2 regions of the Anthropogastromicrobium sp. genome follow, and region 1 is predicted to be linked to the other one. Evidence: a T-box and tRNA genes for the amino acid it is inferred to sense, from the RefSeq annotation. Region 1 holds a T-box; the other holds one or more tRNA genes.
What was found. The T-box of region 1 lies ahead of WJP93_RS00965 (valine--tRNA ligase). A T-box ahead of a tRNA ligase gene usually reads a tRNA of that ligase, here a tRNA-Val.
Positions count from the first base shown of each region.

Region 2: it has a tRNA-Val gene. The T-box ahead of WJP93_RS00965 (valine--tRNA ligase) is inferred to sense a tRNA for this amino acid. The anticodon was not compared.

Region 1 is NZ_JAXWCK010000012.1:25,727-34,125, forward strand. Features, by position in the region: gene WJP93_RS00950 (TIM-barrel domain-containing protein) at 1-1,814, opposite strand, end outside; gene WJP93_RS00955 (AraC family transcriptional regulator) at 1,978-2,916, shown strand; gene WJP93_RS00960 (MBL fold metallo-hydrolase) at 3,005-4,618, shown strand; T-box leader at 4,679-4,948, shown strand; gene WJP93_RS00965 (valine--tRNA ligase) at 5,011-7,383, shown strand; gene WJP93_RS00970 (histidine phosphatase family protein) at 7,489-8,226, shown strand.
Region 2 is NZ_JAXWCK010000049.1:5,343-13,741, forward strand. Features, by position in the region: gene WJP93_RS11375 (putative ABC transporter permease) at 1-88, opposite strand, end outside; gene ispF (2-C-methyl-D-erythritol 2,4-cyclodiphosphate synthase) at 140-667, opposite strand; tRNA gene WJP93_RS11385 (tRNA-Val) at 934-1,006, shown strand; tRNA gene WJP93_RS11390 (tRNA-Met) at 1,011-1,084, shown strand; gene WJP93_RS11395 (glycosyltransferase family 2 protein) at 1,188-2,216, opposite strand; gene WJP93_RS11400 (CPBP family intramembrane glutamic endopeptidase) at 2,382-3,113, opposite strand; gene WJP93_RS11405 (putative ABC transporter permease) at 3,110-4,096, opposite strand; gene carB (carbamoyl-phosphate synthase large subunit) at 4,231-7,425, opposite strand; gene WJP93_RS11415 (carbamoyl phosphate synthase small subunit) at 7,450-8,399, opposite strand, start outside.

The sequences.
Region 1 (8,399 bases):
GGTCCAAACATATATTGTTCCTTTAATTCCCAGCAAACATCCTGCTCTGGGAAATCGTAAAACATTGGACGCATAATAGGCTTGCCGTACAGATGAGCTTCCTCCATCAGTTTTCTTGTATATGGACGCATCAGCTCTCTTAAGAAGATATAGCGTGTTAAAATTATTTCATTTTCTGCACCGTAGCTCCAAATTTCATTGTCACCGCCAGTAAAGAGTGCCGGACGGCCATCTGCGTGAAATACACGTCTGTCATCGCAGTCACGATCACCGTGCAGACGCATAACAGGGCAAAATGTTCCCCACTCAAACCAACGAACAAAAAGCTGTTGGAAACGTGGATCTTCTGGACGTGCACCTGAAAAGCCGCCGATATCAGTTGTCCACCACGGAATACCAGCAATTCCCATATTTAATCCTGCACTGACCTGACGACGGAATGTTGGCCAGTCACTGTGGATATCACCAGACCAAACGAGTGCACCATAGCGCTGGCTGCCAGCCCACGCACAGCGGACAAGATTTACAACTGTTTTTTCACCTTGCTCCTTCAGACCTTCATAGAAGGTACGGGAAAAATACTGAGGATAAACATTTCCAATCTGGATATCTGGTCCAAGATAGTAGCGATAGTTATCATAATCATAGCCAAGATACTCAGGCTCTGCTTCATCCAGCCAGAATACGCGGATACCTTTATCATAATAGTTTTGACGGCATTTATCCCATACATAGCGGCGTGCAGCAGGATTAGTAGGATCAAAGAAAACACTTTCACCGCCAAAACGCATACAAATCTCAACACCGTGCTCTGTTTTAACGAGGAGTCCTTTTTGCTTCATTTCTGCAAAATTTTCACTTTGCGTGTCAATCTGCGGCCATACAGAAACCATAAGCTCCATGCCCATCTCTTTTAATTCCTTAACCATGGCATCAGGATCTGGGAAGAATTCTTCTTCAAATCGGAAATCACCCATTTTTGGCCAGTGGAAGAAATCACATACAATCACATCGACTGGGATTTTTTTCTCATGGTACTTTCTGGCAACAGAAAGAAGCTGCTCCTGATTCCAATAACGAAGCTTGCACTGCCAAAAGCCAAGTCCATATTCTGGCATCATTGGTGTAGTTCCAACAGCTCTTCCATATGCCTGCTCAATTTCATCAGGGGTATCTCCGGCTGTAATCCAATAATCCATCTGCTTGGTGCTTGCTGCATACCAGTCTGTCACATTTTTTCCAAATGTAACCTGACCAATAGCTGGGTTATGCCATAAGAAGCCATAGCCAAGACTGGAAAGAACGAAAGGAACACTTGCCTGAGAATTTCTATGTGCAAGTTCAAGTGTGGTATATTTTAAGTCAAGATCATCCTGCTGATACTGACCCATTCCAAACAGCTTTTCATTTTGAGCAGATGCGAAGGAAACATGCAGGTTGTAAGCACCGCCAATAATTCCGTGGAAGCGTCTGCTGTCTTTATTGAGAGCACCGCCGTCGCCTGTTTCTTTAAGCAGCAGCTTTTTGTTCTGGTTGTAGTAGGAAATGACACATTTGTGATTCCAGTCGCTTACTTCAATGCGTGCTGTTATTTTTCCGTTTGTAATACTTGCTTCATATTCGGATACTGAAATCGATGGTACAATTGCTTTATCAGCTTCATTCAGCTCAATAAGTGCATAGTCAGTATCACAGATTGGACCCTGCATAACAGAGCGAACACGCAGACTATTCTTGCCCCAAGGTTCAATACGTAAAAGTTCTCCATCATTTTCGTAAATAAGGGCATTGCCCTCTTGATGCATAGTATTCATAAATCCACCTTTCTGTCAATTATCATCTTGTATTGACATCATTTAATAGCTTTATCATACAAAAAATAAAAAAGAAATACTTGAAAAATGGTATCAAAAAGTAGCACTATATTGCGCATTTTTTTAAAATGTGTTACGATATAGAAAAGAAAGGAGCGTGAAAATGAGTACACAGAAAAAAGATCAATATAGAGAAACAGTACCTCACAAATCTCATTTTGTTCCAGTGTCTGTTCATACAACAAAAATAGAAATTCCTACAGAAACAGATGGTGTAGCAGCGCTGCCAGAAAAAAACTTCCCAGCACTTTATCTTCACTGGCATCCAGAACTGGAGTTTTTCTATGTGGAGGAAGGAGAAGTAGAGTTTTTTATTGAAAATCATGCATTTCTTTTAAAGAAAGGAGATGGTATTTTCGTGCCTCCAAAGCTTATGCATTGGGCAAGAACTAAAGGGACTGTTTTATTTCATGCCGCAGTAGCTGATCCGCTGTGGCTTATTTCACCGCATAACTCAGAATGCTTTCAAAAATATATGTATCCTGTTTGCAGTGGATCATGGAAGTATGCCGTAACATTTACGTCAGAAAAAAATTGGCATAAGGAAATATTAACGCAGCTGAAATTTATATTTTCTATGGATGAGGAGAAAATTGCAGCAAAGGAACTTTTGATTCAGGGAACGTTTTTAATGATCTGGCAAAAATTGTATGATCATCATTTAAAGTCATTTTATCCAGATGCAAAAAAAAGAAGACCGCAGCTTGAATATCTGCAAAAATCAGTGTCATATATTGAGACACATTACATGGAAGATTTAACGCTTGAAGAACTTGCCAGTCTGGTTCATCTAAGCAGAGGTCAATTTTGCAGATTGTTTCAGGCATGGACAGGAATGACACCATTTTGTTATCTAAACAGATGCCGTGTGTTAAACAGCAGCCAGATGCTTGCCAGATCTTCTAAAAAAATCAGTGAGGTAGCGTCATTATGTGGCTTTAATAGCATAAGTTATTTTAACCGCACATTTCTAAAAATAACGGGAATGACTCCATCTTCGTATCGTAAGGAAATGGCTCTTATGCAAAATCATGAAATATAATTGTAAGAAAATAGTCTGGATTTATAGAGATAGAAATAGTATAATATATATAGAAGTATAAGAAAAACTGAAAAAGGAGGGTTTTGCTATGAAATTAACATTTAATGGAGCTGCTCATGAAGTGACAGGAAGCTGTCATTGTCTGGAGGCATGTAATAAGAATATTATTGTTGATTGTGGCATGGAGCAGGGACGTGATATTTATGTGAATGAAGAACTGCCGTTTCCAATTTCCCAGATTGATTATGTTTTTCTGACGCATGCGCATATTGATCACTCTGGAATGCTGCCGTATCTTTATAAAAATGGTTTTCGTGGAAGTATTTTTGCAACAAAGGCAACGACGCAGCTATGTCGAATCATGTTGAAGGATAGCGCTCATATTCAGGAGTCTGAAGCAGAGTGGAAAAACAGAAAAAATAAGAGAAGTGATGCAGAGCCGGTGGTTCCTGTCTATACTATTGAGGATGCAGAAAATGTGCTGACATATTTTGTTCCATGTGAATATGAAAAAAAGATTGATATTGCACCAGGCATTCAAATCAGGATGAGAGATGTTGGCCATTTGCTTGGCTCAGCGTCTATTGAGGTATGGTTGACAGAAGCAGGACATACAAAGAAAATTGTGTTCTCCGGTGATATTGGAAATATGAATCAGCCATTGATTAAAGATCCATTATATGTGGACGATGCCGATTATGTTGTTATGGAATCAACGTATGGAAATAGAAGTCATGATCAGGGCATTTCTCTTTTAGACTGTAAAAGTGAGTTAAAGCAAATTTTAAAGGAGACACTTGCTGCCGGCGGAAATTTAGTGATCCCTTGTTTTGCAGTTGGACGTACACAGGAAATATTATATTTTTTAAGACAGCTTAAGGTAGATCATGAACTGCCAGAATTTGAACATACAGAAGTCTTTGTGGATAGTCCGCTTGCTGTGGAGGCTACAAATATTTTTATGACAAATACACAGGAATGCTTTGATGAGGAAGCCATGGCACTTGTGCGTCAGGGAATTAATCCGATTCGTTTTCCGGGACTTCGATTGTCCGTGAGCGTAGAGGAATCACGTGCTATCAATGAAGATCCAAAACCCAAGGTCATTCTCTCAGCATCTGGCATGTGCGATGCCGGACGAATCCGTCATCATTTAAAACATAATCTTTGGCGACCAGAATGCACCATTTTATTTGCTGGTTATCAGGCAGAGGGAAGCCTTGGCTGCGTGCTGTTAGGCGGTGCAAAAAATATAAGACTTTTTGGAGAAGAAATTTGTGTAAAGGCACGAATTGCACGCATGACGGGAATAAGCGGTCACGCAGACAGAGAAGGACTTGTGCGCTGGGTAAGCCATATTGCACCTAAGCCAACACATGTATTTGTTGTTCATGGAGAGGATACTGTCACAGATTCATTTGCATCTCTTTTGACAACTACCTATGGGATTAATGCAACGGCACCATACACAGGAGAATCGTGGGATTTGCTGTCAGATCAAAAAATTCGTGAAGGAACAAGAGAGTATGTTAAGAAGGATTATCAGCCAAGAGAAGGCCGGATGAGTGATGTATATCGAAAACTGTTTGATGCAGCACAGCAGCTTCTAGCTATTGTAAAAAAATACAGAGAAGGTGCCAATAAAGATATTCGCCGTTTCACAGAAGATATTGAAAAGTTGTGCAGACGTTGGGATAAATAAAAATAATAAAAAGCTTGACATTGCATATTTTTGTGATATACTGTGCGTAACAATTACAGACAAAAAGCATTGACGAGGAGGAGTACATGCAGTTTCCGGATGGACAGAGAGAAATTGGTTGGTGAAAAATTTCGTGAAGGACGCATGGAAGTAGCCTTTGAGCTTTGGATCGAACAGGTATATTTTTACAGCTTTAGTAGACTCCAACGGAGATTCCCACCGTTATAAGGGAAGCAATATCGGAATTAAAAATAAATTCCCGTATTGTATTGAGTGCAGAAGTATTTCTGAATCTAGGTGGTATCACGGACATGTATGTTCGCCCTGGGCGTTTGGCTCAGGGCGTTTTTTTGTCTGTGTTGGATAATCTTTATATTCAGGAGGAATCTGTAATGGAAAAAAAGTATGATTTTCAAAAGGCAGAGAAAGCATTGGAGAAAATGTGGCAGGATAATGATATCTATCGCTATCAGAATGGAAAAGAGAGAAAAATCTTTTCAATTGATACGCCGCCGCCGACTGTAAGCGGAAAGCTTCATATTGGTCATGTATTTTCCTATACACAGGCAGAGATGATTGCGCGTTTTAAGAGGATGCAGGGATACGATGTATTTTATCCATTTGGTTTTGATGATAATGGACTGCCGACAGAGCGCTTAGTTGAGCGCGATGAAAAAATTCGGGCAAATCAGATGCCTCGAAGTGAATTTCGGGCAAAGTGTATGAAAACGATAGGAACTTACGAGGGCGAGTTTAAAGAACTGTGGAGTCGTCTGGGTTTTAGTGTAGACTGGAATTTGCAGTATCAGACAGTATCAGATCGGGCACAAAGAATTTCACAGCGCTCTTTTATTGAGCTGGCAAAGAAGAGAAAAGCCTACATGAAGACATCTCCAGTACTGTGGTGTACTGAATGCCAAACTTCAATTGCACAGGCCGAGCTTGAGACAAAAGAGTGTGAGACGGTATTTAACTATCTGAATTTTACTACACCTATTGGCAATCTCTTGATTGCGACAACAAGACCAGAACTGCTTGCTGGATGCGCCTGCATTTTTGTTCATCCAGATGATACGCGATATAAGAAGTTTATCGGTCAGAAAGCAATAGTTCCGTTATATGATTTTGAAATTCCAATTCTTGCAGATGATACTGTAGCGATGGACAAGGGAACTGGCGTAGTTATGTGTGCATCATTTGGTGATTCAGCCGACGTTGAGTGGTATCAGAAGCATAAGTTAACATCTAAGGAAGTGATTCTTGCAGATGGAACAATCAGCGAGAAAATTGATTTTATAGGGAAAATGACTGTAAAAAAGGCCAGAGCGTATATCATTGAATTACTAAAGAAGCAAAATCTTTTGGTAAAACAAGAGACGATTCATCATATGGTTGCTGTTCATGAGCGCTGTCAGCATGAGGTTGAGTTCATTATGTCAAAACAGTGGTATATTGATGTTCTCTCAGAGAAGGACCGTTTTTTAAAGGCAGCAGATGAGATTCGATGGCATCCAGAGCATATGAAGAACCGCTATAAAATTTGGGTTGAAAACTTAAAGTGGGATTGGTGTATTTCAAGACAGCGTTATTTTGGTGTTCCATTTCCAGTATGGTACTGCAAAAAGTGTGGCAAACCGATTTTTGCAGAGGAGAGCCAACTGCCAGTAAATCCGCTTGAGCAGAGTCCATTAAAAGCATGTACGTGCGGCTGTAATGAGTTTATTCCAGAGACGGCTGTGTTTGATACATGGGCAACATCGTCAGTAACACCATTAATCAATGCACACTATAAAGAGACTGACGACATTTCAGATGAGATTTTTCCAATGGGAATGCGAAGTCAGGCACATGAGATCATTCGTACATGGGCATTCTATACTATTGTAAAGAGTCTGTATCATACAGGACAGGTTCCGTGGAAAGATATAATGATTAGTGGTTTTGTCTTGGCAAAGCCGGGAGAAAAAATTAGCAAGTCAAAAAATAATGCGTCCAATTCACCGATGATGCTGATAGAAAAACATTCTGCGGATGCGATGCGCTACTGGGCGGCAAACAGCAAGCTAGGAACAGATACATTTTTCAGCGAGGAAGAACTAAAAATTTCAAAACGTTTTTTAAATAAGCTGTACAATGCATCTAAATTTGTAATTTTTCAGTTGAATGAGTTTACACCAGAGAATGCGATGAAGGAAGAAAAAATGCTTCCGATAGATCGCTGGATCATGGAACGCGTAAATGAGACAACGATTCGCGCAGCACAGCTTCTAAATGAATTTGAGATCGGACAGGCACGCCATGAAATTGATGAGCTTTTTTGGAGCGATTTCTGCGATTTTTATATTGAAATTGCAAAAGAACGCCTTTATCAGCCACAAAAGCATGGAGAAGAAAATTGCAGATCTGGTCAGACTGCGCTGTATTACAGTCTTCTTGGAATCCTTAAGCTGTATGCGATTTATACACCGTATATGACAGACTATATCTTTCAGGAATATTATCGTCAATACGAAAAAGAGATTTCGCTGCATCAGACTATTTGGCAAACGAAAACGACACAGACAGAGTATCTTGAATTTGGCGAACATGTAAAGGCAACACTGACACAGGTAAGAAAAGATAAGACGCAAAAACAGATGTCGATGAAAGATCCTATTGAAAAGCTGACGATTACATGCCCAAAAGCGTACCGGGAATTTTATCAGAAGACACTTGGTGATCTTTATGCTTGCACGGCAGCGGAGAAGATTATGATTCGAAGTTAACAATATTTGCACTTGTCACATTTTTGCTGTTATGCTAAAATCATGGTGAAAATAAGTGGAAATTAAGTGAAAATTGAAACTATTAAATATAGAAAGGAAAGAAAAATGAGACTTATTATTGTTCGCCATGGCGATCCAAATTATGAGATTGACTCTTTGACAGAAAAAGGATGGAGAGAAGCAGAATTTCTTTCTGTTCGCATGGAAAAACAACTGCAGAAGGAACATACCTATATTTATACATCACCGCTTGGCCGTGCAAAGGATACAGCATCCTTGACCTTAAAGAAGCTTGGTATGACAGCGACTGAGTTTAAGTGGCTTCGTGAGTTCGAGGCACCGGCGATTGATGAGGATACTGGTACTTATAAGGTTTGTTGGGATTTGCTTCCTGCTCGTTGGACAAGTGAGCCAGCATATTATGATAAGGATCAGTGGATGAACACACCATTTATGAAAAAGGCAAAGGCAGATACTGAATCAGCATGGGTGTATGATGGTCTGGATTCACTGTTAAAAAAGCATGGATATACAAGAGAGAATGGCTATTATCGTGCAGAGCATGCAAACAGAGATACGATTGTGCTGTTTTGCCATTTTGGTGTAGAGTGCGTGATGCTTGGTCATCTGCTTGGAATATCACCAGTTGTTCTTTGGCATGGGACAGCAGCGGCACCGTCTTCTGTGACAACATTGTACACAGAGGAGAGAAGAGAAGGTATTGCAAGCTTTCGTATGCAGTCCTTTGGAGATCTGTCTCATTTATATGCAGCAGATGAGCCGGCATCCTTTGCAGCACGATTTTGTGAAACATATGATAATATGGAAGAAAGACATGATTGATCGTGTACTTTTTTTGACCGGGGGCAGCAATTTGCCCCCGGTTTTTTATTATAAAAAGCAGCTTGACATTAAAAAAACAACATCATATAATTATCAATGGTAACTAAATAATTATCAGTGATAATTATATAGAAGATTACTATAATTGACCACCAAAACAAGAAAGGAGAAAA
Region 2 (8,399 bases), on a different contig from region 1:
AGACGCAAAAACACGTTTCTGCAATCCACCCAAAAAATGAATATACGAAAAAGAGCCAAAGACACCCGAATAAATCAAGTCCTCCCATTATTTTCCAGTTATCCTTTCAAATTTTCAATTTCTAAAAATCAGTTATAGATCAATTTTTACAGCCGCCACAGCCACCGCAGCCAATCGTACCGTCCATATAAAATTCCGGCTTATCAATTAAGCATACTGCCTGTGAAGAGATGCCCTCTCCTGTTCCTGTAAAGCCTAGTCCTTCTTCTGTTGTTGCCTTAATGTTTACCTGATCGAGTTCAAGATGAAGTGCCTCTGCAATATTTGCTCTCATCTGCTCACGATATCCGGCAAGCTTCGGTCTCTGTGCAATAACAGTTGCATCTATATTGCTGATGTAGTAACAATTTTCCTCAAGAAGTTCTCCTACTCTTTTTAGCAATTCTATGCTTGATGCTCCCTTATATGCCGGATCCGTGTCTGGAAAATGCTGACCAATATCTCCAAGTGCAGCCGCACCAAGCAGCGCATCCATTATTGCATGAAGCAGCACATCTGCGTCAGAATGACCAAGAAGTCCTTTTTCATACGGAATCTCTACACCGCCTAAAATCAGTTTGCGTCCCTCAACGAGGCGATGCACATCATATCCCATACCAACTCTCATATCAAATCTCCTTACCTTTCTTTGTTTTATAATTATCATTTCGTAATCCGCTCATTTTCTTCAAAAAATGGCTACTTACTCATGTTTTTGGCGAGTCAAGAAGTCAGAAATTCTCTTGCATCGGATTTCTGACCTTTTGACCCTGGTATCAATATCATATCACGACTCACTTTTATTTTCCACGCAGAATCTATAAAAATTTTCGGAATTTTTTAAAAAATTTGCTTGACATTTTCTTTGATATGCGCTATACTTCTCTTTGTCAAGGGGTCTTAGCTCAGCTGGGAGAGCATCTGCCTTACAAGCAGAGGGTCATAGGTTCGAGCCCTATAGGCCCCATCTTGGCGGAATAGCTCAGCTGGCTAGAGCACACGGTTCATACCCGTGGTGTCGAGAGTTCAAATCTCCCTTCCGCTACTGACTACAAGGATCGCGCAAGCGGTCCTTTTTTGTGTCATAAAATTTCATCCCACAAAAAAGGAGAGTCTTAATAATAACTCTCCTTTTCCAAAAAAAATTATTAACTAAATCCAAAGAAGCGCTGTGCCAAACCATATCCCCTGCATACAATCGCTCTTCCGACCTTACCTGGAAGATTTAGTGCAATTCCCTGAGCACTAAAACGAAGATGATGCCACATAGTTTGATTTTCTTTTTTCATATAGCTCCAAAGTGCTTCCTTTTTTTGTTTTGAATCCTCTGTGTTAATTAACGCATAATGAACTGTAGTTACCGTACACATAATCTGCAGATAGCTATATAAATAGCTGCGCAGCTTTTTGTTGCTGATCTTTTCAAGATCAAATGCATCAAAGATGATGCGATTGACGCGATCCTGCTGGTCGATTCGCTTCATCATAACCTGCTGATTAACAGACTGATCTTCTCTTCCCGTATAGTACATATAAAAATCTACATCCAGATAGTACATAACGCGCACATATGGAAATGGCTTGTATACATAAATATTATCAACATAGAATGTATGCTTTGGAAGCGTCAGGTTAATTCCCTTTAACAGACTGGTGCGGTATATTACTGCATGCATCAAAAGATAATGACCTGTCTGGAACTTACCTATTTCTTTCCAGCTAAAGAAACGTCCCCTTGGAAGTGTCTTGCGATAATCAATTGACTTCTGGCGAAGCACGTCACCATTCTCGTCATGACGATTGTAAACAAAATTGGAAATCAGCATATCAAGCTCATGATTTTTTTTGACAATACGGCGCAAAAAATCAAGCACCTGCTTATAAGCTTCTGGTGCAAGGCTATCATCACTGTCAACTACTTTAAAGAACAGACCTGTTGCATTTCTGATTCCCGTCGTTACTGCGTCTCCATGACCTCCGTTTTCCTTATGAATTGCCCGCACAATATTCGGATATTTTCTCTCATATTCGTCCGCAATTTCTGCTGTACGGTCTGTTGATCCGTCATCCACGATCAAAATCTCTACCTCATCACCACCCGGAAGCAGCGTTGCCATGCAGCGATCCAAATATGCCTCTGAATTATAGCTTGGAACTGTTATTGTTAAAAGTTTCATCATAAATACCTTTCTGTAACCTAGCAGCATATGCTGCAGTGCAAATTTTCCTGTACAAATACCATACAAGGTGATTATATACAATTTTTCAGGCTACTGCAAGGTCTTTTTGTCAAATACAAAAGTTACTGTTTATGAAAGCCCCTCGGTGCAATAGTTTCTGGCTTATTCGTGAACTGTAATATACACAACTCCTGCAGCTGTTCCTGCAAGACCAATGATGCAGGCAGCCACTGCATATGTCTGCAAATAGCTGCTAAGCCATGTGCTTTGCTGTACAATAATAGATATGAGGTTGGCTGATACATGCAAAATAATTGGTGCTGTAAGCTTTGCGAACCGTTCATATGCCCAAACAAGAAGTGCTCCTAAAATAAATGCGTACAGTGCCTGAAGCAGATTGCCATGAACTGCGGCAAAAATCAAAAGCGCTGCCAAGGCTGACGGCCCCACACTAAGCCACGTACGCATTCTTCTGTAAAGGATACCGCGAAATAAAAGTTCCTCTGCCACTGGTGCTGCAATGCCAACTACAAGTATCTGAAGCCACAGCTTATCTGAATAAAGTGCCTTTGCTACGTTTTTTGCATCTTCTTCTCTGATTGTCTTTAACCCAGTTAACTCAAACAGCATATTAACGCCAATACAGGCACATATTCCAATAATAATCATGATGATTACAGAATAAAGTGACAGCTTCTTGCCTTCCCAGCGAATCTGTTTGGAATCTTTATAAAATAAAATTCCCATAATTATAATACAGGACACTTTTTCAATCAGATTTGCCATCAGACCGCCGTTTGGATAAATACCTAGCACTGCCATTCCTATAGCCATATAGATGACGAGCGGATAGATCAAATTGATCAGTCGCCTCGACAATGGTTGATATCTCATTTTTTATTTCCTTTTCTTATTTTTTCTTCACGTTTTTTCTGATCTGCTTTTTTCATGCGAGCACGAAAAGCCTCTTCTGACTGCCGCTTTTGCTGTGCTTTTGACACAGCAAGAGCTACTGCCTGCTTTTTCTCCTCAAAAGCTATTTTTTTCTCTTCAACAGCCTCCTGCACTAGCTGTTTTCGCTCCTCTGCTGCCAGTCTCCGTTCTTCTGCTGCCGCTTCTGCCGCCAATTTTCCCTCTGCTACAGCATCCGCCACTGCCTGCTTCTTCTCTTCTACACTCTCCTGTACAGCCTCTGCCTGTGCCTTTAGCTTCTCTGCAAATTTCTTAGAATTGATTTCTAAGTTCGGATATGCCTCTCCGATACGGCGAAGCAGTACCGGATCCTCGCGAAGAAGTTGGCGCACCTTTGTGCTGACTTCCTCAGAATTATCTGCTTCTACGCCATCAATTTCCTTTTTAACAAGATTAAATGCAATATGTGATACAATATTATCCCAGATCATCAGCATAACAATTGCACCTGACAGCGTATAAAGAATCCACTGCGGAATGGCATGAATCCATTTCATCAAAACTGGATCAATCAGCTTTACAATTGCCACACCTCCAATTCCAAATAATACCAAGTTTCCAATCCAAATACGGCCATGCAGATTCATTGGCTTTTGGCTGTAATCCCACCAGCGCGCATGGAACATTTTTTCCATGTACCAGCTGACAAAATATTCTAGGACTCCGCAGAGTACAAAAGACGCCAAAAACGTCACAATATAGCTTGCATTTCCGATCAGTCCACCAACTAAAACTGTTACAACAACGGCACCTGAGCCATAAATCGGACAATATGGACCAATTAAAAATCCACGGTTAATAAAACGGTGAAACTGTATATACTTTAATATCACTTCCATGCACCATCCGGCGACAGAATAGCAAAAAAATAGTACGATAAGCTCTGCTATTGTTTGTCTAAGCATTCAATTTTCTCCTTTCAAAACGCATAAGGGGACAATATTTCTATTGTCCCCTGGTGTTGTTTTTAAATAGGTCCCAAAGCCATGTGCTTTCTCGTGCAAGCACGAGCGCACTCTGGCTTTTGTCCCCTGGTGTCTCAAATGGTTGCGATATCGATCAGTGTCAGCTGCTCTTCTCTATTCTCAAGACTAGTAATCAATGCCTTTGCTGTATCGATTGCTGTCAGTACATTTACACCTGTCTCGATTGCATTTCTACGGATAATAAAACCATCATGGCTGTGCTCTGCGCCCTGTGTTGGTGTATCAATGACAAGATCAATCTGATGGCCAAGAATCAAATCAAGAAGATTCGGTGAATCCTGCTCCAGCTTGCTTATATAAAGTGTATCCACTCCCTTTGCACGAAGTGCTGCTCCTGTTCCCTTTGTCGCATAGATCTCGTAGCCAATTGCCTTGAAACGTCTTGCAATATCTACGATCTCTTCCTTATCATCATCGCGAACTGTAATAATCATCTTCTTATACTTTGGAAGATGGAAGCCTGCACCAAGGAAAGCCTTATAAAGTGCCTCGTTAAAGGTCTTGCCGATTCCAAGACACTCACCTGTTGACTTCATCTCTGGTCCAAGTGCAATATCAGCTCCGCGCAGCTTCTCAAAGGAGAATACCGGCATCTTAATTGCGTAATAATCTGCTTCCTTTTGCAAACCTGGCTCATAACCAAGACCACGAATTGTATTTCCAATGATGACCTGTGTTGCCAGATCAACAATCGGGATTCCTGTTACCTTACTGATATACGGTACGGTACGTGAAGAACGCGGATTAACCTCGATTACATAAACAGCTCCCTGATACTCGATAAACTGAATATTAATCAGACCTCTTACATGAAGCGCTCTTGCCAGACGCTTTGTATACTCAACGATAGTTTCTTTTGTCTTCTGACTTATGCTCTTTGCCGGATAAACAGAAATACTATCACCAGAGTGGATACCTGCACGCTCAATGTGCTCCATGATACCAGGAATCAAAATATCCTGTCCATCACATACAGCATCAACCTCAAGCTCCTTACCCATCAGATATTTATCTACAAGAATCGGATGCTCTTGTGCATAACGATTGATAATACCAATATACTGCGTAATATCCTCATCGTTGATTGCAATCTGCATACCCTGACCGCCAAGAACGTATGACGGACGAACAAGAACTGGATAACCAAGCTCATGCGCAACCTTTAATGCCTCTTCTACTGTAAATACAGTGCCGCCTGATGCACGCGGAATCTTTGTCTCGCGAAGAATCTGGTCAAACAGCTCACGATCCTCTGCCGCATCAACGTCTTTTGCGCTCGTTCCAAGAATCGGAACTCCCATCTTCATTAAGGCCTCAGTCAGCTTAATTGCTGTCTGACCGCCAAACTGAACAACAGCGCCGTCTGGATGCTCCAGATTTACAATACTCTCCACATCTTCTGGTGTCAGTGGCTCAAAATACAGCTTATCTGCAATATCGAAATCGGTTGAAACTGTTTCAGGGTTATTATTGATGATAACAGTCTCATAGCCTTCCTTTGCAAATGCCCACGTACAATGAACAGAACAGAAGTCAAACTCAATACCCTGTCCGATACGGATAGGTCCAGAACCAAGAACAAGAACCTTCTTTCTTCCCTCTGTCTTTTTCGCCTCATTCTCGCTTCCAAAAACAGAATAATAATATGGTGTAGTTGCTGCAAACTCTGCTGCACATGTATCAACCATCTTAAAGGCTGCTGTGATGCCATTGTCATAGCGCATCTTCTTTACCTGATCCTCAGTCTTGCCGCTTAAGGATGCGATTAACTTATCCGGGAATTCAATACGCTTTGCTTCCTTTAACAGATCAGGAGTAAGTTCTTCTGTTTTCAGACGTGTCTCCATCTCTACAAGAATAGCAATCTTGTCAATAAACCACGGATCAATCATTGTGATCTGATGGATCTTTTCATAGCTGTAGCCTCTGCGGATTGCCTCTGCAATGCGGAAGATTCTGCGGTCATCGACAATACTCATCTGCTCCTCAAACTCATCTGCCGTCAGCTTGCTGTACTCATCTGTTACAAGGCTGTCAACATGCTGCTCAAGAGAACGAAGTGCCTTCATAAGACCACCCTCGAAGTTATCACAGATTGCCATAACTTCTCCTGTTGCCTTCATCTGTGTTGTCAGCTTTCTTGATGCACTGATAAACTTATCAAATGGCAGTCTCGGAATCTTGACAACGCAGTAGTCTAACATTGGCTCGAAACTTGCGAAGGTTTTCTTTGTGATGGCATTCGGAATCTCATCAAGAGTGTAGCCAAGTGCAATCTTTGCTGCAACCTTTGCAATCGGATAACCTGTTGCCTTTGATGCCAGTGCAGAGGAACGGCTTACACGCGGGTTTACCTCAATAACACAATACTCAAAGCTGTCTGGCTTTAATGCGTACTGAACGTTACATCCTCCAGTAATCTTTAACTCACTGATGATATTTAACGCTGAGGTACGAAGCATCTGATATTCCTTATCACCAAGCGTCTGAGACGGTGCAACAACTATACTATCTCCTGTATGAACACCAACAGGGTCAATGTTTTCCATGTTGCAGACTGTAATTACATTTCCTGCACCATCACGCATTACCTCGTACTCAATCTCTTTCCATCCTGCGATGCAGCGCTCAACCAAAACCTCACCTACACGGGAAAGACGAAGACCATTTCCTAAAATTTCCTCCATCTGCTCTTTGTCATATGCGATTCCGCCGCCGCTTCCTCCAAGTGTGTAGGCAGGACGAAGAACAACTGGATAACCGATCTGTTCTGCAAATTCAAGACCATCTGGAATGTTGTGAACAACCTTAGATGCTGCACAAGGCTCTCCAATCTTTTCCATTGTATCCTTAAATTCCTGACGATCCTCTGCCTTTCTGATCGTCTCTGGTGTAGTACCAATCAAACGGCATCCATATTTTTCAAGAATACCTTTCTCTGCAAGCTCCATACCAAGATTTAGACCAGCCTGACCTCCCAGTGTCGGAAGAACACTGTCAGGACGCTCTTTTTCGATAATCTGCTCTAACACCTCTGCTGTTAACGGCTCGATATAGACATGATCAGCAATTCTTTTATCTGTCATAATCGTCGCCGGATTAGAGTTTACAAGAACAACTGATACACCCTCCTCCTTTAATGAACGGCAGGCCTGTGTACCTGCATAGTCAAACTCTGCTGCCTGGCCGATGACAATCGGACCCGAACCAATTACAAGAACCTTCTTTATACTGCTATCCTTTGGCATTGCTGTGTTTCCTCCTGTCGTCTATTATTTATTTTTTCCTGCTGCCATCATATCTAAAAATCTATCAAACAAGTAAGCACTGTCCTGCGGTCCCGGGCAAGCCTCCGGATGATACTGAACTGTAAAAATGTTCTTTCCTGTATAAGAAAGACCCTCATTTGTTCCATCATTTACATTTACAAATGCCGGCACAGCAACATTTGGATCAAGCTTGTCGGTATCTACAACATAGCCATGATTTTGAGAGGTAATATAAACTCTTCCTGTCTTTAAATCCTTTACCGGATGATTGCCGCCGCGATGACCATATTTCATCTTATGTGTATCAAGACCATTTGCCAGTGCCATCAGCTGATGACCAAGACAAATTGCAAAAATCGGAACGTTAGAATCATACAGCTTTTTGATCTCCTTAATGATCTCTGTACACTCCTTCGGGTCTCCAGGACCGTTTGAAAGCATAATGCCATCAGGATTTGCTGCAAGAATATCCTCTGCTTTTGTGTCAGCAGGATAAATGGTAACTTCACAACCTCTCTTATGCAGTGAGTCGCCAATATTTTTCTTTGCACCAAGATCAAGAAGTGCTACCTTGTAGCCATCTCCCGGCAATACTTCTCTTTCTTTACATGTAGTTGCCATTACTACGCCAGTCGGAGAATATGCCTTAAGCTTTGGAAGGATCTCCTCCAAGTCAAAATCCTCTCTGCGTGTAATCATACCATTCATGGTTCCCTTCTCACGCAAAAGCTGTGTCAATGCTCTAGTATCAATTCCACAGATTCCTGGAATTTCATTTTTCTCAAGAAACTCCTGAATAGTTCCCTGACTTCTGAAGTTGCTTGGCATACGGGACAACTCACGTACAATATAGCCATCCGGCCACGGACGCTTTGACTCCATATCCTCATAACAGATTCCATAATTACCGATCAGCGGATAAGTCATTACAACAGCCTGACCCGCATAAGAAG